Regions from separate parts of the Bradyrhizobium sp. USDA 4541 genome, predicted to be linked through region 4. Evidence: predicted binding sites of a transcription regulator. Region 4 holds the regulator's gene; each other region holds the start of a gene.
The links. The regulator LexA, encoded in region 4, represses DNA repair genes until DNA is damaged. The targets are predictions, from matches to a motif close to TGTTCNNNNTGTGTTCNG.
Positions count from the first base shown of each region.

Region 1: the regulator LexA is predicted to act here: its motif matches at 2,441-2,458, upstream of J2R80_RS36700 (ImuA family protein).
Region 2: the regulator LexA is predicted to act here: its motif matches at 4,928-4,945, upstream of J2R80_RS09130 (DNA recombination protein RmuC).
Region 3: the regulator LexA is predicted to act here: its motif matches at 4,907-4,924, upstream of J2R80_RS15520 (PA0069 family radical SAM protein).

Region 1 is NZ_JALJZF010000001.1:7,615,443-7,622,793, reverse strand. It holds gene J2R80_RS36710 (inorganic phosphate transporter) at 1-294, opposite strand, end outside; gene J2R80_RS36705 (UdgX family uracil-DNA binding protein) at 826-2,274, opposite strand; gene J2R80_RS36700 (ImuA family protein) at 2,604-3,437, shown strand; gene J2R80_RS36695 (DNA polymerase Y family protein) at 3,328-4,977, shown strand; gene J2R80_RS36690 (error-prone DNA polymerase) at 4,974-7,351, shown strand, end outside.
Region 2 is NZ_JALJZF010000001.1:1,965,737-1,973,087, forward strand. It holds gene J2R80_RS09105 (DNA polymerase III subunit gamma/tau) at 1-430, shown strand, start outside; gene J2R80_RS09110 (YbaB/EbfC family nucleoid-associated protein) at 454-774, shown strand; gene recR (recombination mediator RecR) at 775-1,380, shown strand; gene J2R80_RS09120 (hypothetical protein) at 1,528-1,971, shown strand; gene J2R80_RS09125 (AmpG family muropeptide MFS transporter) at 2,121-3,491, opposite strand; gene J2R80_RS09130 (DNA recombination protein RmuC) at 3,679-4,896, opposite strand; gene def (peptide deformylase) at 5,067-5,594, shown strand; gene fmt (methionyl-tRNA formyltransferase) at 5,745-6,680, shown strand; gene truA (tRNA pseudouridine(38-40) synthase TruA) at 6,680-7,351, shown strand, end outside.
Region 3 is NZ_JALJZF010000001.1:3,305,740-3,313,090, forward strand. It holds gene J2R80_RS15490 (site-specific DNA-methyltransferase) at 1-1,041, opposite strand, end outside; gene J2R80_RS15495 (hypothetical protein) at 1,150-1,353, shown strand; gene J2R80_RS15500 (neutral zinc metallopeptidase) at 1,424-2,362, shown strand; gene moaB (molybdenum cofactor biosynthesis protein B) at 2,547-3,110, shown strand; gene J2R80_RS15510 (helix-turn-helix domain-containing GNAT family N-acetyltransferase) at 3,225-4,166, opposite strand; gene J2R80_RS15515 (glycosyl transferase) at 4,212-4,781, opposite strand; gene J2R80_RS15520 (PA0069 family radical SAM protein) at 4,946-6,112, shown strand; gene J2R80_RS15525 (VOC family protein) at 6,230-6,676, shown strand; gene J2R80_RS15530 (ribonuclease HII) at 6,771-7,351, shown strand, end outside.
Region 4 is NZ_JALJZF010000001.1:5,812,446-5,819,796, forward strand. It holds gene J2R80_RS27620 (MFS transporter) at 1-31, opposite strand, end outside; partial or broken gene J2R80_RS27625 (ComEC/Rec2 family competence protein) at 461-2,504, shown strand; one part of gene J2R80_RS27630 (IS5 family transposase) at 2,468-2,893, opposite strand; one part of gene J2R80_RS27630 (IS5 family transposase) at 2,896-3,231, opposite strand; gene J2R80_RS27635 (hypothetical protein) at 3,304-3,591, shown strand; gene J2R80_RS27640 (hypothetical protein) at 3,588-3,815, opposite strand; gene J2R80_RS27645 (hypothetical protein) at 3,961-4,389, opposite strand; gene lexA (transcriptional repressor LexA) at 4,646-5,350, opposite strand; gene glp (gephyrin-like molybdotransferase Glp) at 5,594-6,805, opposite strand; gene J2R80_RS27660 (HAD family phosphatase) at 6,832-7,351, opposite strand, start outside.

The DNA of each region.
Region 1 (7,351 bases), 1.8 Mb from region 4:
CGAGCGGGTGTAGATCACGGTGGCGACCGCGTTCGCGGTGTCATGGAAGCCGTTGACGAATTCGAAGCCGAGCGCGATCAGCAGCGCGACGAACAGCAGGATATACGGCAGGAACGAGGTGATGCGCGTGCCGGTGGCGTCGACATCGGCATAGATGCTGTAGGCAACGAACAGCAGCGCGGCCGCAACCACGCCCAAATAGATAACCCCGGTGAGAGGATGAAAGCCCTTGTCGAGGTCCGGACCCTTTTTCAGGGCGGGCTCGATCGAGCCGGGTAACGCCATATCGCTCATGGTAAACTCCTGTCCCAATGCTCCCGATTTTGATCGATGCATATGACAAGCAATTGAAATCCGGCCCGCGAGCCGCGCCGGTCTCCCGTGGCGGTGGACATCGAGCCGAAGTTTTGTGCAACGCATTGAGCGCGCACGTGGCTTCGCGGCCTCGTGGCAATCTTCAGCAACAAGGATCGCGGATCGCGACGGAAAGCTGCCTGCGTTTCGCAGGACGAGACAATGTGCGGACGACATCACACTGGCATCCGGCCGGCCGGGCAGCCGGAGAATTCGGCGGACGCCTGCGAGTGGAAGGTTGCGAAATGAGGGAGGGGGATTGAGAGATGAGGTGGCGCGCCGCACGATCGGGGCTAGCAAACCGCGCAGCGCGCCCGCCTCAGGGTACGTCATGGCGTGAACATGACGCCCGATACCTGCGGAACATGCTACCCTACCACGGATCAATTAAAGGTTGTAGGTATTTGTCCGCGGCTTAGAACAATTTCTCGTTGCGATGTGGTTCCTCAGGTTCCGCTGGTTTTGCGGAACTCAAGCTGCATCGACTGATCTGCGCAACTGATGTGCGGCGATTTTCAGGTCGTCGATAAAGCGCTGATATTCCAGCGCCTTGGCTTTTTCATCCGGCAGCCGCAACAGATAGGACGGGTGCACGGTGACGAGCACCTTGGTTCCGTCGTGGTCGATCAGATGGCCGCGGTTCTTGTTGATCGGCGTGATCTTGCCGAGCACGCTCTGCGCCGCGGTGGCGCCGAGCGCCATCACGAGGTCCGGCTTGATGGTGGCGAGCTCGCGCTCATACCACTGGCGGCAGGCGCGGATCTCCGGTGTGCTCGGCTTCTGGTGCAGCCGGATCTTGCCGCGCGGCACGAATTTGAAGTGCTTCACTGCATTGGTGACATAGACCTTGCGGCGATCGATGCCGGCTTCCTGCAGCGCTCGATCGAGCATCTGGCCGGCCGGTCCGACGAAGGGGTGGCCTGCGAGATCTTCCTTGTCGCCGGGCTGCTCGCCGACCAGCATCAGCGTTGCGCTTTGCGGTCCCTCACCGAACACGGTCTGGGTTGCGTCTTTCCACAGCGGGCAGGCTCGGCAATCGGCGGCCTCCTCGCGCAAGGCCGCGATGGTGTCGTGAGCTTGCCTGCCTTGAACTTGCTTGCCTTGAACTTGCTTGCGGGGCATCGGCGTATCCTGCCGCTTCTGCGGCTCGGCCGCCTTGCGTGCGATGAAGGGGCCGCTGGTCATGCGCATTGCGTCTTCGATCAGAGGCTTAATGATCGAGTCCTCGGGCAGGTTCCTCCAATAGGCTTGCGGCATCTCCATCACTTTCAGCCGTGCGGGATTGAAGCGGCCGTTGTCGTGACGCCGCCAGGCCTCCTCGAGCCGGTCCTCGGTCGGCACTTCGGATTTGGCGACGCCCGGCGTGATCGAGATCGCGTGCCCGTCCCAATGTGCGCAGACGTCGGGGGTCAGGATCGACCACGGCATGTCGGCGAAGCGGCCGGCGAAGAACGGCGCGGCAAGCTCGACGATGTGATGCTCCGGCTCGAACCAGGCGACGTAATGAGCCGTCCGCTCGCGGCCGATCTCGCGGAAGCGCAGATGCGCATGCATCCTGTCGATATCGACATAGATCGCGCGCGCCATCGCGTGGACCTCGGCGATATCGGGATCATCGGTCGCACTGAGCAGATCGTGACGGCTGCGCAGCCGCCACAGCAGGCGATAGAGCAGGGCAAAGCGTTCGTCACTGCGATGCAGGATCGCGGCCTTTGCGAGCTCGACGAATTTGGCCGACACATTGAACCGCGCCTGCGGCGTATCCGGCAATTCATTCACGCAGGATGCCGACGACAATTCGTCGTCGCTGCGTACGGTCCATGTGATCTCCGCGGGCTTCACATCGTTCAGCGCCAATCGCCGCGCGGCCTTGCGCCAGCCCTCGAAATCGGTGTCGTTGTCGAGCACGATGATGCGCATGCGATTGCTCCGTTTCCGTCACGCCGTCATTTTCGGGGCCTGCGTGCCTGACTTGCGGAAGATGAGGGCCTGTCCGGTTCGGCGGCTGCTGAATCCCATTGATTCCACTCATTAATCGATGATCTCACCAATCCGATTGACTCCGCGGGCCCTGTTAGCTTTATATTAGAACATATCATGAACAAATGAGCCAGTCCCTGGTTCTCTGTTCAGACCAGTGACGGCCTCAAATTTTGGTTGGAAGGAGCGGCGCATATGCCGGAGCGCGATCAGCAAAAGTGGTCGCCGGTTTTGCGTCCGATCGCGCTCCTCTTTTTTAAGAAAGGCGCATGATCTTGTCGCCAAACCGCTCACACTTTGGCGGATCATGCGCCGCCGCACGCATAGGTACGCTTGCGTCTCTGCGCGGCAGCATCGCGCGTATCGAGGCGTCATCGGATGCGGCGATGCCGAACCGCGTCGCGCTCGGCCATGCCGGCGCGGATGCGATGCTGCGCGGCGGGCTTGCGCCGGCGGCATTGCACGAGGTGTTCGCGGCCGGCCATCAAGGCGGCGCGGCGACCGGCTTCATTGCGGGGCTCGCCGGACGGCTGTCGGCACGCAAGCCGCTGGTCTGGGTGCGGCAGGATTTTTCCGATCGCGAAAACGGCGCGCTATCGATGCGCGGGCTTGCCGAGCTCGGCCTCGATCCGCGCCTCTTGGTCACGGTGCGCGCTGCCGATGTCGATAGCGGCCTGCGCGCCGCGGCCGACGCGCTCGCCTGCGATGCGCTCGGCGCGGTCGTGCTCGAGGTCTGGGGCCAGGCGCGCCAGCTCGATCTCGTCGCCAGCCGCAAATTGACCCTGGCCGCGCAGGCCTCCGGCGTCACCGCGCTGGTGCTGCGGATCGCGGCAACCCCGATCCCCTCGACCGCGGAGACGCGCTGGATCGTGCGCGCGGCGCATTCGCCGCCGGGCAATGCCGCGAGCGTGTGGGGCGCGCCGCGCTTCGAGGCCGAACTCGTGCGCAATCGTCATGGCCCTGTCGGGCGATGGATCATGGAATGGAAATGTGATGAGTGCCAATTCAGTGAACCGTCGGCGTATCCTCAGCCTGTGGCTGCCACGCCTGCCCATCGACCGCATCAAGCGCAAGCTCGCGCAGGACATCGCCTCGCAAGCTGATGCACGGGAGGTGGCAGGGCTCCCTCTCCCGCAAGCGGGAGAGGCGAAGAAAGCAGAACTCCCCAGCGTCGTCGTCGCAAAAGACCACAACGCCATCCTGCTGCACGCGATCGACGAGGCCGCGGTGCGCGCCGGGCTGTCGATCGGGCTGCCGCTCGCCAATGCGCGGGCGATCTGTCCGGAGCTCACGGTCTATGATGCCGATCCCGCCGCCGATCTGAAGACGCTGAACGACATCGCCGACTGGTGCGATCGCTTCACGCCGCTGGTCGCGCTCGATCTGCCTTACGGTCTGTTTCTCGACATCACCGGCTGCGCGCATCTGTTCGGCGGCGAGCGCGCGCTGCTGCAGACCGTGACGGGGGCGCTGAGCCGGCGAGGCTTTGCCGTCAGCGCGGCGATTGCCGGCACCTCGATCGCGGCGCGTACGCTGACGCGCACCGCCTCGGGCAAGATTGTCCCCGATAGCGAGGAAGCGGCGGCGGTCGGTCCGCTGCCGGTGTCGGCGCTCGGTGCCGATGCCGCTGTCACCACCGGCCTGCGCCGCGCCGGCTTGAAGACCATCGGCGATGTCGCCTCGCGCGCGCCGCATGAAATCTCGGCGCGGTTCGGTGCGGCCTTCACCACCTTGCTCAGCCACGCGCTCGGGCAGGGCGATGCCCCGATCAGCCCGCGCAAGCCGCTGCCCGATTACATCGTCGAGAAGCGTTTCCCCGAGCCGATCGCGACCGACACCGTGATCGCGCTGACGCTCTCAAGCCTTGCCAAGATGCTGGTTGCGGCGATGGACAAGCAGGGCAAAGGTGCGCGGCAGCTGGAAGCGAGCTTCTTCCGCACTGACGGTGCGGTGCGCGCGATCATGGTCGAGACCGGGCGTCCGGTGACGCGGCCCGAGATGATCGATCGCCTATTCCGCGAGCGGCTCGATGCGCTGAATGATCCGCTCGATCCCGGCTTCGGCTTCGATCTCATTCGCCTCGCCGCAGGGCGTACCGAGATCGTGGTACAGCAGCAGCGCGATCTCGACGCCACCATACACGACAATGACGAGCTCTCGGCGCTGATCGACCGCATCGCCGCCCGCATCGGCGGAAAACGCGTCGTCGTGCATCTGCCGCTGGAGAGCCACATCCCCGAACGATCGGCGCTCGCGCTGCCGGCGCAGCATCATCTGGCCGCGGCCAGCGCCGCCGCCTGGCCGGAGCACGTTGCGAGCGAACCACCGCTGCGTCCCTTGCGGCTATTCGAGCAGCCCGAACCGATCAAGGTGCCGTTCGCGACCGTGCCCGACGGTCCGCCGCATCAATTCACCTGGCGGCGCGCGCAGCACGAGGTGGTGCGGGTCGAGGGCCCCGAGCGCATCGCGATGGAATGGTGGAAGCAGGACGGCGCGTCGCTGACGCGCGATTATTTCCGCGTCGAGGATGCCGAAGGCCAGCGCTTCTGGATCTTTCGCGACGGTCTCTACGAGAGCGAGCTGCGCGACGAGGAGGGCAAGCCCGTTCCGGCCAATTGGTATGTGCATGGGCTGTTCGCATGAGCGCACCTCCACCTGATTATGCCGAGATCGGCATTACCAGCAATTTCTCCTTCCTGCGCGGCGGTTCCGATCCGCGCGCCTATGTGCATCAGGCGAGCGAACTCGGGATTCCCGTGATCGGGCTCGCCGATCACAACACGCTGGCCGGCGTGGTGCGCGCCTGGAAGGAGCTCGACAGCGAGAAGGTTGCCCATCCGCCAAAGCTTTTGATCGGCGCCCGCATCGTCTTCATCGACTCTACGCCCGACATCCTGGTCTATCCGCGCGATCGCGCCGCCTATGGCCGGCTGTGCCAGCTCCTGACCCGCGGCAAGCGCGGCGACGACATCGTGCGGATCGAGAAAGGCGAGTGCCATCTGAAGCTCGCCGACCTCCTCGACTTCGTCGAGGGGCAGCTCCTGGTGCTGGCGCTGCCGCATCGCTTTGAGGAGGCAGGCACGCTCGATCTGCTTGCAAAGCTGAAGGCAAGCGCCGCCGACGGCGTCTGGCTCGCCGCAAGCCTGCTCTATCGCGGCGACGACAGGCGCCGCCTCGCGCGGCTGCATGGCCTCGCCACCGACGCCGGTGTGCCGCTCATCGCCACCAACGAGGTGCTCTATCACCATCCGGCGCGCCGCCCGCTGCAGGACGTGCTGACCTGCATCCGCGAAAAGACCACGATCGAGGCGGTCGGCCGCAGGCTCGAGGCCAATGCCGAGCGGCATCTCAAGCCGGCGCATGAAATGATCAGGCTGTTTCGCGATCTGCCGGACGCGATCGCGGAAACCATGCGCTTTGCTGCACGCATCTCTTTCTCGCTCGACCAGCTCAAATATCAGTATCCCGACGAGCCGGTGCCGCCGGGCAAGACCGCGCAGCAGCATCTGGAAGATTTGACCTGGGCCGGTGTCGACAAATATTTCGGCGGCGAGATCGACGAAAAGCTTCGCACCACCCTGAACAAGGAGCTCGCGCTGATCGCCGAGCTGAAATACGCGCATTACTTCCTCACCGTGCACGACATCGTGCACTATGCGCGCAGCCAGAACATCCTGTGCCAGGGACGCGGCTCGGCAGCCAATTCCGCGGTCTGCTTCGTGCTTGGCGTCACCTCGGTCGATCCGACCAAGGTCGATCTGTTGTTCGAGCGCTTCATCTCCAAGGAGCGGCTGGAGCCGCCCGACATCGACGTCGATTTCGAGCATTCGCGGCGCGAGGAGGTGATGCAATATGTCTACCGCCGCTACGGCCGCCACCGCGCCGCGATCATCGCCACCGTGATCCATTATCGCCCGCGCAGCGCGATCCGTGACGTCGGCAAGGCGCTCGGGCTGACCGAGGACGTCACCGCGGCGCTCGCCGACACCGTGTGGGGCAGCTGGGGCAAGGGCCTCAACGACATGCAGGTGCGACAGGCCGGGCTCGATCCCAAAAATGCGATGATCAACCTCGCGGTCGAGCTCGCCACCGAGCTGATCGAGTTTCCGCGTCATCTCTCGCAGCATGTCGGCGGCTATGTACTGACCCAGGACCGGCTCGACACCTATGTGCCGATCGGCAACGCCGCGATGGACGACCGCACTTTCATCGAATGGGACAAGGACGACGTCGACGCCCTTAGCATGATGAAGGTCGACGTGCTGGCGCTGGGCATGCTGACCTGCATCCGCAAATGTTTTGACCTGATCGCCGACCACAAGGGCGAGCACTGGGAGCTAGCTTCGGTCCCGCAGGACGACAAGAAAGTTTACGACATGCTGTGCCGCGGTGAATCGCTCGGCGTGTTCCAGGTCGAGAGCCGGGCGCAAATGAACATGCTGCCGCGGCTGAAGCCGCGCACCTTCTACGATCTCGTCATCGAGGTCGCGATCGTGCGCCCGGGGCCGATCCAGGGCGACATGGTGCATCCTTATCTGCGCCGGCGGAACGGCCAGGAAAAGGTCAGCTATCCATCGCCAGCGCCCGACCAGGGCGACAAGGACGAGCTCTACAACGTGCTGCACAAGACACTCGGCGTGCCGCTGTTCCAGGAGCAGGCGATGCGGATCGCGATCGAGGCGGCCCATTTCACCTCGGAGGAAGCCAACGGCCTGCGCCGCTCGATGGCGACCTTCCGCAATCTCGGTACCATCGGCAGCTACGAGGAGAAGCTGGTCGGCAACATGGTGGCGCGCGGATATTCACCCGACTTCGCCCGCAGCTGCTTCGACCAGATCAAGGGTTTCGGCTCCTACGGCTTCCCGGAAAGCCACGCCGCGAGTTTTGCGCAGCTCGTCTACATCTCCTCATGGCTGAAGCACCATCATCCCGATGCGTTCTGCTGCGGCCTGCTCAACTCGCAGCCGATGGGCTTCTATGCACCGGCCCAGATCGTCGGCGACGCCCGCAAGAACGG
Region 2 (7,351 bases), 3.8 Mb from region 4:
GCTGCGGATATCAAGCTTTCCGCAACTGATCGCGCTCGCCGGCGAGAAGCGCGACATCATGATGAAGAGTGCGCTGGAAGCCGATGTGCGGCTGGTGCGCATCGAGGACGGCCAACTCGAGATCGCCCTCGAGCCGAAGGCGCAGCGCGCGCTGGTCACCGATCTGTCGCGCAAGCTCGAACTATGGACCGGGCGGCGCTGGACCGTGATCATCTCCAACGAGGCCGGCCAGCCCACGGTGCGCTCGCAGAACGAACTGGCGCGCAGCGAGCACCAGCGCGCCGCCGAGGCCGATCCGCGCGTGCAGGAGGTGCTGGCGCGCTTCCCCGGCACCAAGGTGGTCGAGGTTCGCCGCCTTGCCGCCGAGGTTCCGGTTTCGGATGCGTCAGGCGAAGACCCGATTGAAACTTCCGACAGCGACGACGATTGATATTTGGCTATAGGGACGCACGCATGGCTGATTTTCTCGGCATGATGAAGCAGGCAGCGCAGCTGCAATCCAAGATGCAGGAGATGCAGGAACAGCTCGGCAATGTCGAGGTCGAAGGCATCTCCGGCGGCGGCCTGGTCACGGTGCGCATGACCGCCAAGATGGAAGTGAAGGGCATCAAGATCGATCCGTCGCTGATGAAGCCGGAGGAACGCGAGGTGCTCGAGGATCTCCTGGTCACCGCGCATGGCGATGCACGCCGCAAGGCCGAGACCGCGATGCAGGAGAAGATGATGGCGCTCACCGGCGGGCTCGGCCTGCCGCCGGGATTTGGTCCGACTTAAATGGCTGCAAGCGTTGCCGGCCCCGAGATTGAACGCCTGATCCAGTTGCTGGCGCGGCTGCCCGGGCTCGGGCCCCGTTCGGCGCGGCGCGCGGCGCTGCATCTGATCAAGAAGCGCGAAGCCCTGATGACGCCGCTGACCGCGGCGCTGCAGGTCGCGATCGACAAGATCCAGGTCTGCAAGACCTGCGGAAACATCGATACACAAAACCCCTGCACCGTGTGCACGGATCCGCGCCGCGATCCCTCGATCATCGTCGTGGTCGCGGACGTCGCCGACCTCTGGGCGCTGGAACGCGCCAATGCGACCAATGGCCGCTATCACGTGCTCGGCGCGACGCTGTCGCCGCTCGACGGCGTCGGTCCACAGGATCTCACCATCGATCAGCTGGTGGCGCGTGCGCATGCGCCCGAGGTCAGCGAGATCATTTTGGCGCTCAATGCGACCGTCGATGGCCAGACCACCGCGCACTACATCACCGACCTGTTGTCGGAGGCCAATGTGCGGGTGACGCGGCTGGCGCATGGCGTGCCGGTCGGCGGAGAGCTTGATTACCTCGATGAAGGTACGCTATCTGCAGCGATGCGGCAGCGGACGCTGTTCTAGCGCGCGATGCTGGCGCCGAGCGCGCGTCAGGCGCCAAGCGATCGGTCACAATCCGAAAAGATCGCACCGAAACAAAATGGTAAGGTGGATGCCGATTCGGGGACGGTCATTCACGCTCTGACGAATCAAGATACGGAACCACTGACAATGACGGCACACCGATTCGGCGTACGCTTGTTCGGCGTACGTTTGGGCTTTGCGCTTCTGACGGCAACGTTCGCCGCGCCTTGCGCGCTCGCGCAGCAGGCCGACGCCCCGCAGAAGCCCGGCAAGATGATCCACGCCGGCGACGTGCTGTCGGGAGAGCTCGGCGTCATGAAGGTGCGTGACGCCAAGAACCGCGGCAAGCGCGTCGCGACCTACCAGATCACCAGCGAGCCGCGCCGGCTGCCGCCGCCGAACGGTCTGTGCAATCTCGAGACCGGGCCGGAAACCTTCCAGCTGATTCCGACCAACGACGCCCAGGCCGCGCAGCTCAAAAGCCTCTCCGGCAAGGAAATCTCGGTGAAGGTCGACGAAGTCGCCTGCGCCAAGGATGCCGGCGAGATGAGCGAAGCCATCGTCACCAAGTGGAGCGTAGTGGCGAAGTAGCCACCCCAATTTCGGTGTCATCGCCCGGCTCGACCGGGCGATCCAGTACGCCGCAGCTTCTCCACCGAATCACGAACGCCTCTGGAATACTGGATCACCCGGTCAAGTGTTTAGCCCGGACAGATCACTGACGGGTGATGACAGGGGAGCTAGACCCTGACCGGCCCCAGCTCGTCGAAATGCCCGCGCCTCTGCAGCCAGGCGAGCAGGATCAGGCTCGGGATCGCGACCAGCACGCAGATCACGAAGAACATCTGCCAGCCGACGGCCTTGGCGACATAACCGGCGCCTGACGACAGATAGGTGCGGCCGACCGCGGCGAGCGCCGTGAGCAGCGCGTACTGGGTCGCGGTGTGCAGCGGATTGCGGCACAGCGCCGACAAATAGGCGACGAAGATCACGGTGCCGATCGCGCTGGTGAAATTCTCCGCGGTGATCGCAAGCGCGAGCGCCCATTGATCGACGCCGACATGGGCGAGCCAGGAGAATGAGAGATTGGCGACCGCCTGCAGCACGCCGCCGATCCAGAGGCTGGTCGCGAGCGAATAGCGCCGCGCCACGAAGCCGCCGGCAAAGCCGCCGATCAGGGTCGCGGCAAGGCCGACACCTTTCACGATCGCCGCGTAATCGACCTTGGAAAAGCCGATGTCGATCACGAACGGCGCGGTCATGGTGCCTGAAAACGCGTCGGTGAACTTGAACAGCACCACAAAGGCGAGCGCCGCGAAGGCGTCCTTGCGGCTGAGGAACTCGGAGAACGCGCCGAGCGCGGCATGTAGCACGCGTTCGGCCGGGTTCTGCGCATGCGTCGCCGCCTCCGCGCCCTTCGATTGCGTCGGCTCGGTCGCCGCAAGCGCGGTGACGATGCCGATCACGACCAGCGCGGCCATCACCACGTAGCCCCACATCCAGGCCGACAGGCGCACGAGGCCAGCGGACTCGAAGCCGCTGACGATGAACAGCGCGCCTGCGGTCGAGACCAGCATGCCGACGCGGTACGCCGCGACATAGGACGCCATGCCGGCGGCCTGCTCGCTTTCAGGCAGGCTTTCGACGCGGAAGGCATCGACCACGATGTCCTGCGTCGACGATGCGGTTGCGACCAGCAGCGCGGCGAAGGCCGCGAACCACGGCGATCGCGCCGGATCGGCCATCGCCAGCACCAGGATCGCCGCGATCAGCAGCAGCTGCGAGAACAGCAACCAGCCGCGGCGGCGGCCGAACATCTGCGTGAACAGCGGAACATGCAGCGCGTCGACCAGCGGCGCCCAGAGGAATTTCAGCGTGTAGGGCGTGCCGATCAGCGCCAGCAGCCCGATGGTGCCGAGATCGACCCCGGCCTCCTTCATCCAGACCTGCAGCGTCGAGCCCGACAGTGCCAGCGGCAGCCCCGAGGAGAAGCCCAGCAGCAGCACGATCAGCACCCGCGGCTGCAGATACACCGCAAAACTGTCGCGCCAGGAGGTGGCGGCGGGGGGATTCTTTTCCGATTGGGTCGCGGTCACTTCGGGCGCGGTCATGTCCCTCTGTTAGCAGATTCGACCGCAGCTGCCTTGGCTCCCTCTCCCCGCTCTTTCGCGGGGAGAGGGTTGGGGTGAGGGGCTTTCTCAGCGAATTATGACGGGTGCAATGTGCGGAAGCTCCCCCTCACCCGAAATTCGCGCGATGCGCGAATTTCGACCTCTCCCCGCAAGCGGGGCGAGGTGGCTACTCCCCTGCCTGCAGCTTGCGGGGGGCGGGGAACAGGTCGGGGGCGGGCTTGACGAAGCGGGGGACCTCGATCGGGGTCTCGGACTTGCTGAAGTCGAGTTCCTCGATCCGGCCGGCGCGTTTCTCGATCTTGTCGGCGGAGATCAGGATCTGCCTGACGTCCTCGTTCACCTGGCCGAAATGGGTCTGCAGCTTGAGCACGCGATCGCGCAGGCGGCCGAGGTCGTCGCCGAGATGCATCACCTCGTTGCGGATCTGGTCGGCGGCGTCGCGGATGCGGGCGTCCTTCAGGATCTGCTGCATCACCTGGATCGCCAGCATCAAGAGCGAGGGCGATACCAGCACGACGCGCGCGCGATAGGCCTTCTGGATCACGTCGTCGAAGCCGTCATGGATCTCGGCATAGACCGATTCCGACGGCACGAACATCAGCGCGGTGTCCTGGGTCTCGCCAGGGATCAGGTACTTCTCCGCGATGTCGCTGACATGCTTCAGCACGTCGGCGCGCAGCCGCTGGCTGGCGAATTTGCGCTCCTCGTCGCTGCGCGCATCGTGCAGCGCGGTCATGGCCTCGAGCGGGAATTTCGCGTCGATGCAGAGCGGGCGCTGGTCGGGCAGAAACACCACGCAGTCCGGCCGCTTGCCCGACGTCAGCGTGTACTGGAACTCGAACGAGCCCTTCGGCATGCCGTCCTGGACGATCGCCTCCATCCGCGCCTGGCCGAAGGCGCCGCGCGATTGCTTGTTGGCGAGCACGTCGCGCAGCGTCGTCACCTGGGTGGTGAGCTCGTTGAGGTTCTTGTGGGCGTGGTCGATGATGCCGAGCCGCTCGTGCAGCACGCGCAGCGAATCCATCGTGTTGCGGGTCGATTGCTCCATCGACTGGCCGACCCGGTGGGTCACCGAATCGAGCCGCTCGTTGACGGCGCGGGCCATCTCGGCCTGGCGGCCGGCCAGCGCCTGCGCCATAGTATCAACCTTGGCATCGACCCGCCCGGAGGATTCGCTCTGGGCCCGCAGCATGTCGGCGAGGCGCTCCTCCAGTTCGTCGGCGCGGATGGCCTGGGCCATTGCGAGTTCCGCGCCGCGCCGGCTGGCGCGTGCGATCACCACCGCAATGGCGAACAGCAGGATCAGCGCCAGCGCCCCAAGGCCGATCAAGGCGTCGGAGACACGGACGGGAAGGTCGCCAATCGTGAGGAGAATCTCGTTCATGCCGGCAGTTGTAGCCGATTCGCGGCCAGGTGCGAACGAAGAGGGAACGTTTAAGGCAAATGCATTCCTGATTTTCCGGGTTAATGCGGGGTGAAGAAACGTGGTTAAGGTTGTCCTAACGGGTTCCTGAGCGCATTGACCCCATGAAGTCAGCAGCTTAAATCGCCGCCATGGCATTAAGAGAAATTATCATCCTGCCGGACAAGCAGTTGCGGCTGGTGTCGAAACCGATCGAGAAGGTGACGCCGGAGATCCGCAAGCTGGCCGACGACATGCTCGAGACCATGTATGACGCGCCCGGCATTGGGCTCGCGGCGATTCAGGTCGCGCAGCCGCTGCGGCTGATCACCATGGATCTCGCCAAGCGCGACGAGAACGGCGAGACCACGGCGAAGCCGCGCGTCTTCATCAATCCGGAGATCATTGCGCGTTCGGAAGAACTGTCGGTGTACGAAGAGGGCTGCCTGTCGATCCCCGAATATTACGAGGAGGTCGAGCGGCCGGCGCGGGTGCGCGTGCGATTCACCGATCTCGACGGCACGGTGCATGAGGAGGATGCGGAAGGGCTCTACGCCACCTGCATCCAGCACGAAATCGATCATCTCAACGGCGTGCTGTTCGTGGATTATCTGTCGAAACTGAAGCGCGACCGCGTGTTCAAGAAATTCGAGAAGGCCGCCAAGCGCGCGGCGGAGTAGGCGCGGTCGCTTTCCCGGACGCGTCATGGCCGGGCTTGACCCGGCCATCCACGTCTTGCTTCGCTGTCGCCGAAAACGTGGATGCCCGGGGCTTCTTGTGCGAAGACGCGCTTCGCGCTTAAGCACTCCAACTGCTACCGAGCCTGTCTAATGCCTCTCCGCCTGATCTTCATGGGCACGCCCGATTTCGCGGTGCCGACGCTGCTGGAGCTCGTAGCCCATGGCCATGAGGTCGTGGCGGTCTACACCCGCGGGCCGAAGCCGGGCGGGCGGCGCGGCCTGCAATTGCAGCCGACGCCGGTCGAGCAGGAGGCGCGCCGCCTCGGCATTCCCGTGCTGACGCCGAAGACCCTCAAGACCTCGGAAGCGCTCGAGGAGTTTCGCGCGCATGACGCGGATGCCGCCGTCGTCGTCGCCTATGGCATGATCCTGCCGCAAGCCATTCTCGACGCGCCGAAGCTCGGCTGCTTCAACCTGCATGCCTCGCTGCTGCCGCGCTGGCGCGGCGCCGCGCCGATCAACCGCGCCATCATGGCTGGCGATGCCGCGAGCGGCGTGATGGTGATGAAGATGGATGTCGGCCTCGACACCGGGGACGTCGCGATGGCCGAGCGGTTGCCGATATCGGACAGCATGACGGCATCCGATCTGCACGACGCGCTGGCGCCGCTCGGTGCCGACCTGATGGTGCGCGCGATGGCGGCGCTCGGGCGCGGCGGCTTGCAACTGACGAAGCAGAGCGAGGACGGCGTCACCTATGCGGCCAAGATCGAGAAGGCCGAGGCGCGGATCGACTGGACACAGCCGGCGCATATGGTGCTGCGGCACATTCACGGGCTCTCGCCGTTTCCCGGCGCCTGGTGCGAGCTTGCCGGCGAAGGCGAGCCGGTGCGGCTGAAGATCCTGCGCTGCGAGCTGGCGAAAGGCTCGGGCGCACCGGGCGATGTGCTCGACGACAATTTCGCGATCGCCTGCGGCGACGGCGCGATCCGGATCCTCGAACTGCAGCGCGCCGGCAGGGCGCCGATGAAGGCAGCGGATTTCTTGCGCGGCACGCCGTTGAAGCCGCCTGCGCGGCTCGGCTGATGCCCCGCTACAAGCTCACCATCGAATATGACGGCACGCCGTTCTCCGGCTGGCAGATCCAGGACACCGCGCCGACCGTGCAGGGCGCGCTGGAGGCGGCGGTCAAGGCGATCTGCGGCGAGGACGTGCGCGTCCATGGCGCAGGGCGTACCGATGCCGGAGTGCATGCGCGCGGCCAGGTCGCGCATTGCGACATCGCCAAGCATTTTCCGCCCGGCCGCTTTCGCGACGGGCTGAATGCGCATCTGCGGCCCAATCCGATCGGCGTGCTCGCGGCTGACATCGTGCCCGACGATTTCGAGGCGCGGTTCTCCGCGACCAGGCGGCACTATCTCTATCGCATCACCAACACGCGCGCGAATCTCGCGCTCGACATCGGCCGCGTATGGCGCGTGCCGCGCGCGCTCGATGCTGACGCGATGCACGCCGCCGCGCAGCGCCTGCTCGGCAAGCACGACTTCACCACCTTCCGCGACACCGAGTGCCAGGCCAAATCGCCGGAGAAGACGCTCGATCAGCTCGATGTCACCCGTGACGGCGCCGCCGTCAACATCGTGACGTCGGCGCGCTCGTTCCTGCACAGCCAGGTGCGTTCGATGGTGGGCTCGCTGGTCTGGGTCGGCGAGGGTCGCTGGAGCGCCGACGATCTTGCCGGTGCGCTCGCTGCCCGC
Region 3 (7,351 bases), 2.5 Mb from region 4:
GTTGCAGGCGCCGGAGCCCTGCGCGACCGCGCCGATGCGGTGGATCGAGCCGACCTTGTCGCCGAGCATGATGGCGCCGTCGGCGCGCACCAGGGCGCCGTGGCGCTTCTTGGCGTCGACCAGCCTGGCGCCCGGCACGATCATGCCGCGTTCGATCAGTTCGGAGAACGCCACCCGCGGTGCCTCGCGCGCGGTCATGAACGGCGCCAGCGTTGCTTCCGGCAGCGGCTCGATCGCGGCGATGCGCGCCTCGGCGGCGGCGGCATAGGCCTTGTCGCGCTCGAAGCCGATATAGCTGCGGCCGAGGCGCTTGGCGACGGCGCCGGTGGTGCCGGTGCCGTTGAACGGATCGATCACGAGATCGCCGGGCTTCGAGGACGACAGCAACACGCGGGCGAGCAGCTGCTCGGGCTTCTGCGTCGGATGCACCTTCTTGCCGTCGCCGTCCTTGAGGCGCTCCTCGCCGGTGCACAGCGGGATCAGCCAGTCGGAGCGTGCCTGCACGTCCTCATTGGACGCCTTCAGCGCTTCGTAATTGAAGGTGTAGCCCTTGGCCTTCTCGTCGCGCGCGGCCCAGATCATGGTCTCGTGCGCATTGGTGAAGCGGCGGCCGCGGAAGTTCGGCATCGGATTGGACTTGCGCCACACGATGTCGTTCAGGAGCCAGAAGCCGAGGTCCTGCATGATCGCGCCGACGCGGAAGATGTTGTGATAGGAGCCGATCACCCACAGCGTTGCCGACGGCTTCATCACGCGGCGGCAGGCCAGCAGCCAGGCCCGGGTGAAATCGTCGTAGGCAGCGAACGACGAGAACTTGTCCCAGTCGTCGTTGACGGCATCGACATGCGACTCATCGGGGCGCTTGAGGTCGCCCTTGAGCTGCAGATTGTAGGGAGGATCCGCGAAGACCAGGTCGACCGAGCCGGCCTGAAGCTTCGACAATTCGGCCACGCAATCGCCAATGACGATGTGGCTCGATGGGGCACTCTCAAATTTAGTGCGGGGCGCCCTTGCAGACGCCCCGCGACGCGACACTACCATGACTCAAGAACTCTGACTCAGGCGACGCTGTCGGCGACGCGGGACTAAACAACCGACTGGCGTCACATTGACCCGGCAAAGTAAAAATCGACTTAATTGGAAATCTTCATGCAAAAGATTGCAGCATCTTTTGCGCGGCACGTCGCGATGCCACCGGCGTTGTGCTGCAACATCAGCGCGTTCGGCGAAAAAATTTGCGGATCATCAAACCGGCACGATTCGCGCGGTAAATTTGCGCTCATTGGCAACCGTTTGCACCGCAAGGGATGCGCCTCTTCCGGACTAGGCAATTATTGCCGGGCAGGATATTGATTAACAGAATGGAAATTTTAAGTTGGAGTGTCCCGCGTCGGGTCGCCGACTGGAATGAAGGGAAACCACCATGCGCTATGATGATTTCCGCCGCAGCGACGACATCGAAGATCGTCGCGATGAAGGCGGGATGGGCGGAGGGGGCGGTGGCGGCTTCGGCGTTCCGATGGGTGGTGGCGGGCTCGGCATCGGCACCATCATCGTGCTCGGCTTGCTCGGCTATGCCTTCGGCATCGACCCGCGCATCCTGATCGGCGGCGCCGAGATTCTCACCGGCGGCGGCCAGGCGCCGACCTACCAGACCGACCGGCAGTCGTCAGGCGGCCAGGCCAAGCGCGGCGCCCCGACCGACGAGATGGGCAGCATGATCGCCGGCATCCTGGGTGAGATCGACGATCGCTGGAGCGAGATCTTCAAGGCCAGCGGGCAGACCTACACCGGTCCGAAGATCGTGCTGTTCCGCAATGCCACGAATGGCGGCCGCTGCGGCATGGCGCAGTCGGCGATGGGACCGTTCTACTGCCCGCCGGACAAGACCATCTTCCTCGACACCGGCTTCTTCCGCGAGGTCGAGACGCGCTTCCGCGGCTGCTCGGGCAACGCCTGCAAGTTCACCGCGGCCTATATCATCGCGCATGAGGCCGGCCATCACATCCAGAACCTGCTCGGCATCATTCCGCGCGTGAATCGGCTGCAGCAGCAGGCCGGCAGCAAGGCCGAGGCCAACGCGCTGCAGGTCAAGGTCGAGCTGCAGGCCGATTGCCTTTCCGGCGTCTGGGTCAACCGCGAGGAGAAGAAGCGGCCGGGCTTCCTCGAGGCCGGCGACATCGACGCCGCGCTGACCACCGCGAACGCGATCGGCGACGACACGCTGCAGCGGCAGGCGACGGGCAGGGTGGTGCCTGATTCCTTCACCCACGGCTCCGCCGCGCAGCGCAAGGAGTGGTTCATGAGGGGCTACCAGCAGGGCACCGTGCAGGCCTGCAACACGTTCGGCGGTAGCTTGTAGCCGTGTGCCGGTAGCGTCATCCCCGGATGAGCGCGAACGCGCTCACTCGGGATATGTTCGCCTGTTGGCGAGCCTCGAAGGATGACGGAGCCCGTGGCCCATCCTGAGGTGCTCGCCCAGTGATGCAAGTGCACCGCGAGGCGAGCACCTCAGGATGTCGTCAGCGGGATGGAAAGAGGTGCAAATGTCCTCACTCGACGAATCCAAATCATTCATCCCGCTCAATATCGCGGTACTGACGATTTCCGACACCCGCTCGCTGGCGGATGACAAGTCGGGCACCACGCTGGCCGACCGTCTCACCGCGGCCGGCCACAAGCTCGCGGCGCGCGAGATCGTCACCGACGATGTCGAGGCGATCAGAGCCGTGATCCGGCGCTGGATCGCCGATCCCGCTGTCGATGCCGTCATCACCACCGGCGGCACCGGCTTCACCGGCCGCGACGTGACGCCGGAGGCGGTCGAGCCATTGTTCGAGAAGCGGATGGACGGCTTTTCGATCGCCTTCCACATGCTGAGCCACGCCAAGATCGGGGCGTCGACTGTCCAGAGCCGCGCCACCGCTGGCGTTGCGGGCGCGACCTTCATCTTCTGCCTGCCCGGCTCGCCCGGCGCCTGCCGCGACGGCTGGGACGGCATTTTGGCGGCGCAACTCGACTACCGCACGCGCCCCTGCAATTTCGTCGAGATCATGCCGCGGCTGGATGAACATCTGCGCCGCCCGAAGGCGAAAGGCGCGAGCGCTTAGCCTCCCTCATTCCGGGGCGTGCGAAGCGCGAACCCGGAATCCAGAGATTGTGGCGCGAGATGCCGGGTTCGATGCTGCGCATCGCCCCGGAATGACGCCGGAGGGTAAAGAGCCCTACAACTCCAGCTCCCAGGTCTCGCCGACTAGGTCGACGCCAAAGCTGTGGTGCTTTTCTTCCTTGACCCGCTCGAAGCCGGCACGGGCGTAGATGCCGCGCGCGGCGACCAGGATGCTCTGGGTCCACAGCGTCATCTTCTTGTAACCCTTCTCGCGCGCGGCGCGGATGCATTGCTCGACCAGTGCGCGGCCGACGCCGAGCCCGCGCGCCTTTTCTTCCACCAGCAGCAGGCGCAGCTTGGCGACCCCGTCGCCGCCGTCGACCAGGAAGACCGAGCCGACCGGCTCGCCGTCGACCTCCGCGATCCAGCAATGCTCGCGCGCCGGATCGAACGATCGCAGAAACTGCGCGCAGATCTCGGCCACCAACGCCTCGTAGCTAATGTCCCAGCCATACTCCTCCGCGTAGGCTTGTCCCTGCCGCGAGACGACCCAACCCATGTCGCCGACGCGATGGCTGCGCAGCAGGAAGCCGACCGGTTTCTCGGCCGGCGGCTCCAGCGATTGCTCGATCGTGCCCATGGCGCGCACCACCGCGGCGCGACGGTCGCCGTCCATCTGCTTCAATAGCGTCCCGACCTCGCTGCGCGAGCGGCAGTCGAGATCGGCGGCAGCAGTGCGGCCCTTGGCGGTGAGGGCCACCTCGTTGACGCGCTTGTCGGCCTTCGATGGCTTCCGCGTCACGATCTGGCGCCTTTGCAGCGCCGCCAGCGTGCGGCTGACGAAGCCGGCATCGAGGTCGAGATCGCGCACCAGATCGGTTGCGGTGCAATTTTCGCGGTGCGCGAGCTCGTAGATGATCCGCGCTTCCTGCAGCGTGAATGGTGAGTGCAACAGCTTCGGCTCGATGATGCCGAGCTTGCGGGTATAGAACCGGCTGAAGCCGCGGACCGCGGCGACCTGGCTCTCGAGCGTGGTGTCATGGAAGTTTGATTTCATCAAGCATATTATTTGACGGAATCAAATAATCCGCAAGCGCTTTGTTCAGGCCACCATGATCCGGCTCCGCAGCATGGTGCGGGAGGAACGGCCGAGCCGGCGCAGCAGGCGCGCCTCGGAGCGGCGGGCATCGGGCCGGTAGCCGCCGATCCGCTCGTAATGCTCGCGCGCGATCAAAAGGCCCTGTTCGGCCGAGGGCCCGGTGATCATCCGGGCAACGAATTTGAGGCCGTCGCGCAGGCCCGGGTCGGTGTAGGGTGCGCGGGCGTAGCGGAAGATGCCGGCGCGGTCCTTGCCGCTGGCCGCCACCATCTGGATGAACTGGGTGGTTTCCTCGATCCAGCCGGCATCGAGCACTGCGCCCGGATGCAGGAACATCAGCCAGGGCGACCGCGCCTGCCGCGCGCCTGCCGCAAGCGCCGCGGCGCGCGTGCCCTCGAAGCGCATGAAACGGCAGCCGGCAACGTCGGCGACGCGCTCCATCACATCGCTGTTGCTGCGGTCGACCAGCAGCACTTCGCGGATGACGCCGGCGGCCGCGCCCGGCACCAGCGCCGCCAATGTTGCGACCGCGGTGCGCTCGACGCCGTCGGTTGGAATGATCACGCTCAGCATGATTTTGAGGCTTCGATGGCTCAAACGGTGGAGAAACTCCGGCCGTGTTATCACCTTGTCATATTCAAAGCAGCCTGTTCGCCTGCAGAATTTTGTAGCAAGGTTTTGTGGAATTTCTCCGTTCATGTTCTTGATTTGTTCTCGTGCCGTGTTAGCTTCAAAGCATGAGCCGAGCATCCTCTCATGCCCTCAAGCACCCGCCGGTAACGGCGCCCTCCGATAACCCGGCGGGTGCACCTTCCCCTTTTCCCGAGCTTGCGGTCGCGATCGAGCGCGAGCGGCGGCGCGGCCGCGGCGCGCAGTCCAACGCCAGCGGCCGCTACGAGGCCGAGGCGCGCGTTGCCTTCGACGACGGCTGGCAGAGCCTCGAGGACCTGCCGCCATTTGCGACCAGCGTGGCGCTCGACACCTCGCGCAAGGTGATCACCCGCAACGACTCGCCCGACATCGGCTTCGACCGCTCGATCAATCCGTATCGCGGCTGTGAGCACGGCTGCGTCTATTGCTTCGCGCGGCCGACCCACGCCTATCTCGGCCTGTCGCCGGGGCTGGACTTCGAATCGAAGCTGTTCGCCAAGCCGGACGCACCCGCGCTGCTCGAGAAGGAGCTGGCGGCACCGGACTACGAGGCGCGGATGATCGCGATCGGCACCAACACCGATCCCTATCAGCCGATCGAGCGCGACCGGAAGATCATGCGCGGCATCCTCGAGGTGCTGGAGCGCGCCGGCCATCCGGTCGGCATCGTCACCAAGTCGGCGCTGGTCACCCGCGACATCGACATCCTGGTACGTATGGCCAAGCGCAATCTCGCCAAGGTCGCGCTCTCGGTGACGACGCTCGACCCGAAACTCGCCCGCACCATGGAGCCGCGCGCCTCGACCCCGCCGAAGCGGCTCGAGGCGATCAAGCGGCTCACGGATGCCGGCATCCCGACCACGGTGATGGTCGCACCCGTGATCCCGGCGCTGAACGATTCCGAGATCGAGCGCATCCTCGATGCCGCCGCACATGCCGGCGCCAGGGAGGCGAGCTATGTGCTGCTGCGGCTGCCGCTCGAGGTGCGCGATCTGTTCCGCGAATGGCTGATGGCCAACTATCCCGATCGCTACCGTCACGTCTTCACGCTGATCCGCGACATGCGCGGTGGCCGCGACTACGACTCGCAATGGGGCACGCGGATGAAGGGCACCGGCCCGATGGCCTGGATGATCGGCCGCCGCTTCGAGATCGCCTGCGAAAAGCTCGGCCTCAACAAGCGGCGGACCAAGCTGACCACCGATCACTTCGCCAAGCCGAAGCGCAGCGGGCAGCAGCTGAGCTTGTTTTAGGTGCCAGCAAAGTGATGATCGTGATTGCGAGGAGCGAAGCGACGAAGCAATCCATGCATCCGAATATGTGGAACAATGGATTGCGTCGCTTCGCTCGCAACGACGGGAAAGGTAAACATGAGTAACGCCCCGACCGCACGCTTCACCGTCCTCACGCTGGGCGTCAGCGACATGCGCGCCAGCATCGGCTTTTATGAATCGCTCGGCTTCTCCAGGAAGATGCGCGCGACCGGCGAGGAGGTCGCCTTCTTCGAGACCGGCGGCACCGTGCTCGGCCTGTTCCCGTGGCATCTGCTCGCTGCCGATGCCGGGCTGCCGGATCAGCCACGGCCTTCAGCGTTCCGCGGCGTCGCGATCGCTTGGAACTGCAACGACGACGCCGAGGTCGATCGTGTGATGGCGTTCGCGCTGTCGAAAGGCGCCAGGCTGCTGAAACCCGCGCAGCCGACCAGCTATGGCGGCTATTGCGGTTATTTCGGCGATCCCGACGGCCACGCCTGGGAAGTGGTGCGCGCGCCGGGCTTTGAGGTTCGCGACGACCGCCGGGTGTCAATCCCCGATTAGAGCGCCGATCCCGATTAGGGTGGCGGATTGAATAACGGGGAAGGGCGCCAGGTTCCCGGTTGCGCCGCGGGCCGGGCTTGACCACGATCCCCGCATGATTCGGGACAAGTCCAATCGCACGTCAAAGACCGCGTCGAAGAAGAAGCCGGCCGAGCCGGCCAAGCCGGACAAGCGCGTCATCGTGGTGACGCGGCCGAGCTTTCGGCGCGAGCGCGCGCTGATCAAGCGCGGCGTCTGGCCGGTCGCCGGCTGCGACGAGGCCGGGCGCGGGCCGCTGGCGGGCCCGGTGGTCGCCGCCGCCGTGGTGCTGGACCCAAATCGGATACCCAAGGGCCTCGATGATTCGAAGCGGCTGACCGTCGAGCGCCGCGAGGAACTGTTCGAGGAAATCTGCGCGACAGCAGCGTTCTCGGTCGCGGTGGCGTCACGGGCGCGGATCGACCGCGACAACATCCTGCGCGCCTCGCTGTGGGCGCTGGCGCGCGCGGTGCATGCGCTGCCGGAAATGCCGAAGCATGTCTTCGTCGACGGCCGCGACAAGCTCGCCACGCCCTGCGACTGCGACGCCGTGATCGGCGGCGACGGCATCGTGGCCTCGATCGCGGCGGCCTCGATCATCGCCAAGGTGACGCGCGACCGCCTGATGTGCGCGCTGGCGCTGGATTGCCCCGGCTA
Region 4 (7,351 bases):
GGCGAAAATCGCTTGGTACTTGAATTGCCATGTGCTGCTCCTCTCAAAAGCAAACGCTACTCCTCGCGTTTTTCAGCGATCTATCCGCTCGCGGAGTGCGCGTGGTGCACGGCGTTACAGGCGAGATTTGCGCGTTCGTCCGCAACGCCTGATCTCAGGGGAGTTGTGGCCACCTGAGAGGAGCTCCAGCGGCCTTCAAGTGCCGCGAGCCGTCACTGCCTCATCCCTGTCTATTTGGGAGTGGAGGCATCAGGACAGTCTATTCCTAATGTGATCGGTATCTTAGTGAGACTTTCGGCTCGATCGATTTGACGCAGGCGGCAGCTGTGGCCCGGCGCGAGCTAGGCAAGGCGCAGGACGATCCAGGTACCCCGGGCGTTCCCGGTCCGTATTCTGCATCCGTTCCGCTGGGCGACGGGGCCATCCGCTAGCCTGCCGCCCGGCAGGGATCGCAGGCGGAATGGCGGAGCAGGGCACGACGCCGGGCGGCAAACGCGGCTACGCGGGGACGTGGCCGCCGCGCACGGCTGCGCCGGTCGGCGGCTTTCTCCCGGGCGCGCGCCGGGATCTGGAAGCCTCTCGTCGAGACATTGCGGCAATGGGCGCGCGCGGAGGCGGGGGCGGGCCGCCTGTTGCCCTGGGTGCCGGTGGCGTTCGGCACCGGCATCGCGTTCTATTTCGCGGCCGAGCACGAGCCGGTGCTGTCGGTCGCGGCCACCGCCGCAATCCTGCTCTGCCTGCTGGCGCTGCTGCTGCGGCGGCGCAGCGTGTTTCCCGTCATCGTGATGCTGGCCGCGGTCGCCGCGGGCTTTGCGACGGCGACCTGGAAGACGGCGCGCGTCGCTCACACGGTGCTGGCGCGGCCGATGTTCTCGGTGGCGCTGACCGGCTTCGTCGAGACGCGCGACATCCGCGAGAAGACCGATCGTTTCGTGCTGCGTGTGGTTTCGATGGAGAGCCCGCGCGACATGACGAAGCTCGATCGGGTCCGGCTCTCGGTGAAGAAGGGCACCGCGCCCGATGTCGGCAGCTTCGTTGAATTGAAGGCACGGCTGATGCCGCCGCTCGGGCCACAGCGCCCGGGCTCCTATGATTTCGGCCGCGACCTGTATTTCCAGGGCATCGGCGCCTCCGGCTTCGTGATGGGCGCCGTCAAGACCAGGGAGCCGCCTGCGACCGGCGGCTTTGCGCTGCGCTACGCCGCCTTCATGCAGGGCCTGCGCGACACCATCGACGCGCGGATTCGCACCACGCTCGACGGCGACCAGCGCGCGATCGCGACCGCCTTGCTCACCGGCCGGCGCGATGCGATCTCGTCGCCGGTCAACGATGCGATGTTCATCTCGGGACTCGGCCACGTGCTGTCGATCTCCGGCTACCACATGGCCGTGGTCGCCGGCGTCGTGTTTTTCGCGGTGCGCGCGCTGCTCGCGCTGTTTCCGGCGCTGACGGCGGCGCATCCGATCAAGAAATGGGCGGCGGCGGCCGCGCTGGTCGCCGCCGCATTCTATCTTCTGCTGTCGGGCGCGGAGGTCGCGACCCAGCGGTCATTCTTCATGACCGCCGTGGTGCTGCTCGCCGTGATCGTCGACCGCCGGGCCATCACCTTTCGCACGCTGGCGGTGGCAGCGCTGATCGTGCTCGCGATCGCGCCGGAGGCGCTGGTGCATTCCAGTTTCCAGATGTCGTTCGCCGCGACGCTCGGGCTGGTGGCGCTGGTGCAGATCGGGCTGCCGAACCTGCTGGCGTCGCCCGACCATTCGGCGACCGCGCGCGTCGCGCTGTGGGGCGGGCGCGAGCTCACGATGCTGATGCTGGCCTCGCTGGTGGCGGGGCTGGCGACGACGCCCTATGCCGCATTCCATTTCCACCGCGTGACGCCCTACGGGCTGCTCGCCAACCTCGCGGCGATGCCGGTGGTCTCGGCGGTCGTGATGCCGGCCGGCCTGCTGGGGCTCGTCGCCATGCCGTTCGGCTTCGACGGCGTGTTCTGGGCGATCATGGGTCTTGGCATCGACTGGATGATCCTGGTGACGCAATGGGGCGCCGCACTCCCGGGCGCGGTCGGCCGCATGGCGGCGTTCGGCATCGGGCCGCTGATCGCAGCGAGCGCCGGCATCATCCTGCTCGGGCTGCTGCGCACGCCGCTGCGCTGGTCAGGTGCGGTGCTGCTGCTGGTGGCCTCGGTCTGGGCGCTCAGGGTGCCGCAGCCGGACGTGCTGATCTCGGGCGACGGCCGCAATGTCGCGGTGCGTGGCGGTGATGGACGGCTGCATCTAATGCACAGCGCCAAGGATGCATTTTTGGTCAAGGAGTGGCTGGCGGCGGACGCCGACGCGCGCACCGCCACCGATGCGTCGCTCGGCGAGGGCGTCTCCTGCGATGCCAGCGGCTGCGTGACCCAGGGACCCGGCGGCGCCTTCGTCGCGCCGGCGACCCGGCCGGAGGCCCTAGGTGGTGTGGACACTTATCGCAGCCATAGGACGATGGCAGCGAGAGTGACGACGGCCCGGTAATTCCGGGCGGTCTTTTCGAAGCGGGTTGCGACGCGTCGGAACTGCTTGAGCTTGCTGAAGCAGCATTCCACGAGATGGCGCTGGGCATAGAGATGTTTGTCGAGCGGATATTTGAGGGCTCGCGAGGGGTTGTTGGGGATGACGGCGAGCGCCTTTTTGGCGGCGATGTCTTGGCGCAAACGATCGGCGTCATAAGCCGTATCGGCGATGACGACCTCGGCGGGCAGCCCCTCGATTAATGCAGCGGCTTGTGGTGCATCGCCCTTCTGGCCCGCGGTGAGCGTGAACCGCACGGGGCATCCCAAGCCGCGTACGGCCATATGTATCTTCGTGCTCAGGCCGCCGCGCGAGCGCCCGATCGCTTGATCTTCAGACCCCCTTTTTTCGCCCCGGCGGCGTGCTGATGCGCCCGGACAATGGTGGAATCGACGATCAGATATTCGAAGTCCGGATCCTCGGACATCGCCTCGAAGATGCGGCACCAGACACCCTTGCGGCTCCATCGACTGAACCGCCGGAACACGCTGTTCCAATCTCCAAAAGCCTCCGGAAGATCACGCCAAGGAGAGCCCGTACGCACGATCCAAAGCACACCTTCCACGAACATCCGGTTGTCCCGCCCGGTCGAGCCCTTCTGATCGGGCCGGCCTATGATCAGCGGCGCCATGCGCTCCCAGGCCGCGTCGCTCAACACCAAACGCTCCATCACACCCAAGGCCGCCTCCCAAAAAGAAGCCTTGAATCTGATTTGCTCTCAAAAGGGAATCCTTAGAGTCCACACCACCTAGTGGACGACTGCGAGCGCGCAGGCCTGATCGTGACGGCGCGGCCGGCGCCGCAGGGCTGCGCGGCATCGGTGATCGATGCCGAGCGGCTGCGCCGCCACGGCGCGCTGGTGCTGCGACGGAGCAGGGACGGCTACGTCGTCGATGCGGTCAAGCCCGGCGGGATCGACCGGCCGTGGTCGCCGGCGGTTCCCGGCGACGGCGAGAGCGAGACGACGCTACGCGCCCCCGCGCCGCGGCCTGCGGTGGATGCGACGCCGGCCGAGACCGATCTGCAGGGCGATGATTAGCCGTGGTCCGGCAAGGGCGCGCTCGGCAGCTCGAACAGGCCGAGATGGTATTCGTCGGAGTCGGGGCCGGCGTCGGGCTTCTTGACGAGAGTGAAGGAAGCCTCGGGAAATTGCTCCCAGACTTTCAGGTCGTCGGCCGTTACCGTCAGCCAACCGAACCGGAACATGTAGCGGCCCGGTTCCGTGACGCGTCCAGCCTTTTGCCATGTGACCTTATCGACCACCGCGCACGTCCTCCGTACCCGATGATGCGCCAAGGTGCCGGCCGACGCAAATCTCCTTCTGCGCCCCGGAAGCGGGAGTCCGGGGTCGCCCGAAATTGCTTAGGTCATCCGCCGCCGAACAGCTCATTCCACGGCGACGATGCGCTCAACCCAAAAACAGCGTTGCGAATGCGGAAGGCCGCCGCTCCACAACCTTCGGCTTCTGCTCGACCGGCGGATGCAGCGCCGGCAATTGCAGCACGCTGACGCGCTGTCCCTCGACCAGCTGGGTCACCAGCACATGGCTGCCGTCGGGGAATTCGACCGCATCATGATGCCGATCGGGCACGTCGGGCTCGACTTCGTTGAATACGCCGACGCGATAGTTCAGCGTCTTGGTCCAGATCCAGCGGCTGTCGTAGCGAACGTTCTCGGCGAAAGCGAGCTCGGTGCCCGGCAGCATGCAGACCGCGACAGTGGGGTCATTCTCCGAAGCAAAGCCGCGGGTCGACGTGCCGCGGAACGTCGTCGTGATCAGCGTCTCTCCGACAATGGCGGGGCGCGATGCCACGGCGTGCAGACTATAGTCACACATCGGATGGCTCCTCATTTCGAGGTAGCGACCCGTGCCTCTCCTTGAGGCATTAGGGCCTCTACCAGAGTGGACGATAGCGAACGAGCGTCTGCTCGTTTCTGGGCGATTGTACGACTGGTCCGAGATCGCTCCGATCACAAACACGCGACGCTGCGCGAGAGGTATCGGAGCGCATCGGGCAGGCCGTACGCTACACTATCATGCAAGGAACGATCCGACGTGTTGCTCGTTCCCGGCCGCCGCAAGTATTTGCAATTCAGTATTTGCGATAAAGGCCGATCAGCTTGCCCTGGATGCGGACCCGGTTCGGCGGCAGGATGCGCACTTCATAGGCGGTGTTGGCCGGCTCGAGCGCGATCGATGCGCCGCGGCGGCGGAAGCGCTTCAGGGTCGCTTCCTCCTCGTCGATCAGCGCCACCACGATGTCGCCGGTATTGGCGACGTCGTTGCGCTGGATCAGCGCCATGTCGCCGTCGAGGATGCCGGCATCGACCATCGAGTCGCCGCGTACCTCGAGCGCGTAGTGCTCGCCGGCGCCGAGCATGTCGGGCGGCACGCTGATGGTGTGGCTGCGGGTCTGCAGCGCCTCGATCGGCGTACCGGCGGCGATCCGGCCCATCACGGGGACCGCGACCGGACGGTTGCCGTCGTCCTCGGCAATCGGCGGCGTGCTGGCGCGCCGGCCGAGGGTGCCTTCGATGACGCTGGGCGTGAAGCCGCGGCGACCGTTGCCGCCGCCGGCCGAGAGTTCGGGCAGCTTGATGACCTCGATGGCGCGGGCGCGGTTCGGCAGACGGCGGATGAAGCCGCGCTCCTCCAGCGCAGTGATCAGGCGGTGGATACCGGACTTCGAGCGCAGGTCGAGCGCATCCTTCATCTCGTCGAAGGAGGGCGGTACGCCGGCCTCTTTCAGACGTTCATTGATGAAACGCAGTAGTTCGTACTGTTTGCGCGTGAGCATCTCGAGTATTCCCCCGGTTGATAGCGTCGTTCGATTCCGAGACTCTTCTGGTGGGGCCTGCAGGCCGGGCCTGACCTCAGGAGCATGTGCTCGATGCACCTGCTTCCATGCAGCTTCCCGAATGTAGACACCAGCACTCGAAACAAATCATGAACGGACACTATATGTTCGATATGTGTTCCGCAACCACTTAATTTCCGGTGAACGTGTCGGGCAACGCACAATCGGCGGGGCGCGAAAACCCTATTCGGGCAGTGTCAGGATCTCGCATTCGCTGCCTTCGACGGCCGCCGCCGCGAACGGCGGGCGCACGAGAAGTGCCCGTGCCGCAGCGAGATTCCCGAGCAACGACGAGTCCTGCTGCGTCACCGGCGTTGCGATCAACGTGCCGTCCTCGCGCGCTTCGAGCCGTGCACGCAGATAGTCCTCGCGTTGGTCGTTGGCGGCGAGGTCGCGGCCGAGCAGGGCGCTCGTGCGGCGATGATGAATCACTTTCCGGCCGCTCAGCGCCCGAATCAACGGCACCAGGAACAGGAAGGCGCAGACATAGGACGACACCGGATTGCCGGGCAGGCCGATCACCCTCATCGCGCCGAGCCGGCCATGCATCATCGGCTTGCCGGGCCGCATCGCAATCCGCCAGAACGTCATGTCGACGCCCTCGGCTTCCAGCGACCGCTTGACGAGATCGTGGTCGCCGACCGAGGCGCCGCCTGTCGTGATCAGGACATCGGCACCGGCCTCGCGCGCCCGGCGGATGCCCGCCGTGGTCGCCTCCACCGTGTCGGCGGCAACGCCGAGGTCGACGGTCTCGGCGCCCTCGGCGCGCGCCAGCGCCCGCAGCGCGTAGCCGTTGGAATAGACGATCTGGCCGGGGCCGGGCTGCGAGCCCGGCATCACCAGCTCGTCGCCGGTCGCCAGCACCGCGACCTTCGGGCGGCGGCGCACCGCAAGTCCCGGATAGTTCATGGCGGCCGCCAGCGACAGCGCGCGGTCGGACAGGCGGCTGCCGCCGGCGAGCAGCACCTCGCCCTCACGGAAGTCGACCCCAGCCGGGCGGATGTGCCGCCCGACGCTGGCGGCCTCCGTGATCGTGATGTGGTCGCCGTCGACGGCGGTGTCCTCCTGGATGATCACCGCGTCGGCGCCATTGGGGATCACGCCGCCGGTGAAGATCCGCACCGCCTCGCCGGCGCCGACCGTCCGGTCGAACGGCCGGCCGGCGGCGACTTCGCCGATCACCTTGAGCCGGGCCTTTAGATCAGCCGCATCGGCGGCGCGCACCGCATAGCCGTCCATCGCCGACATCGGCTGCGGCGGCTGGGTGCGGAGCGCCGCGAGGTCGTGCGCAAGCGTGCGGTGGTAGGCGGCATCGAGCGCGACCATCTCCTCCGGCAGCGGTTCGGCGCCGGCGAGGACGGCGGACAGGGCATCGGCAACCGGCATCAGGGCCACGCTCAGAGTTCCTCAATTCCTAATCTTCAAATTCCAAGTGCGGTCAAAGCCCTTGCCACGTCATCCGTCGATGTCACGTGGATAGCATAAAGGCCGCGGGCCCGCGCACCTTCGATATTGGCGGCCAGGTCGTCGAAAAACAGGATCCGCGACGCCGGCACGCCGATGGCTTTTACCACATGATCATAGGCCTCGGCGTCGGGTTTGCGGAAGCCGATGCTCGAGGACAGGAAGACGTTGCGGAAATGGCTGAGCAGCTCGGCATGGGTGACCGAGAAATGCGCGACATGGGCCGGATTGGTGTTGGAGAAGGCGTAGAGCGGCATCCGCTTGGCGGCCGCCGCGAGCAGCGGGGCGATGCCCGGCATCTCGCCGGTGAAGATCGCATTCCAGCCTTCGAGGAACTGGGCGTCCGTGATGTTGATGCCGAGCGTCCGGCGCAGATTCTCGAAGAATGCCGCGTCGTCGATCCGGCCGATCTCATGATGCTTGAAACTGTCGTCGACGACAAAGCGCGTGGCGAGCTCGGCGGGCGCACACCCGGCA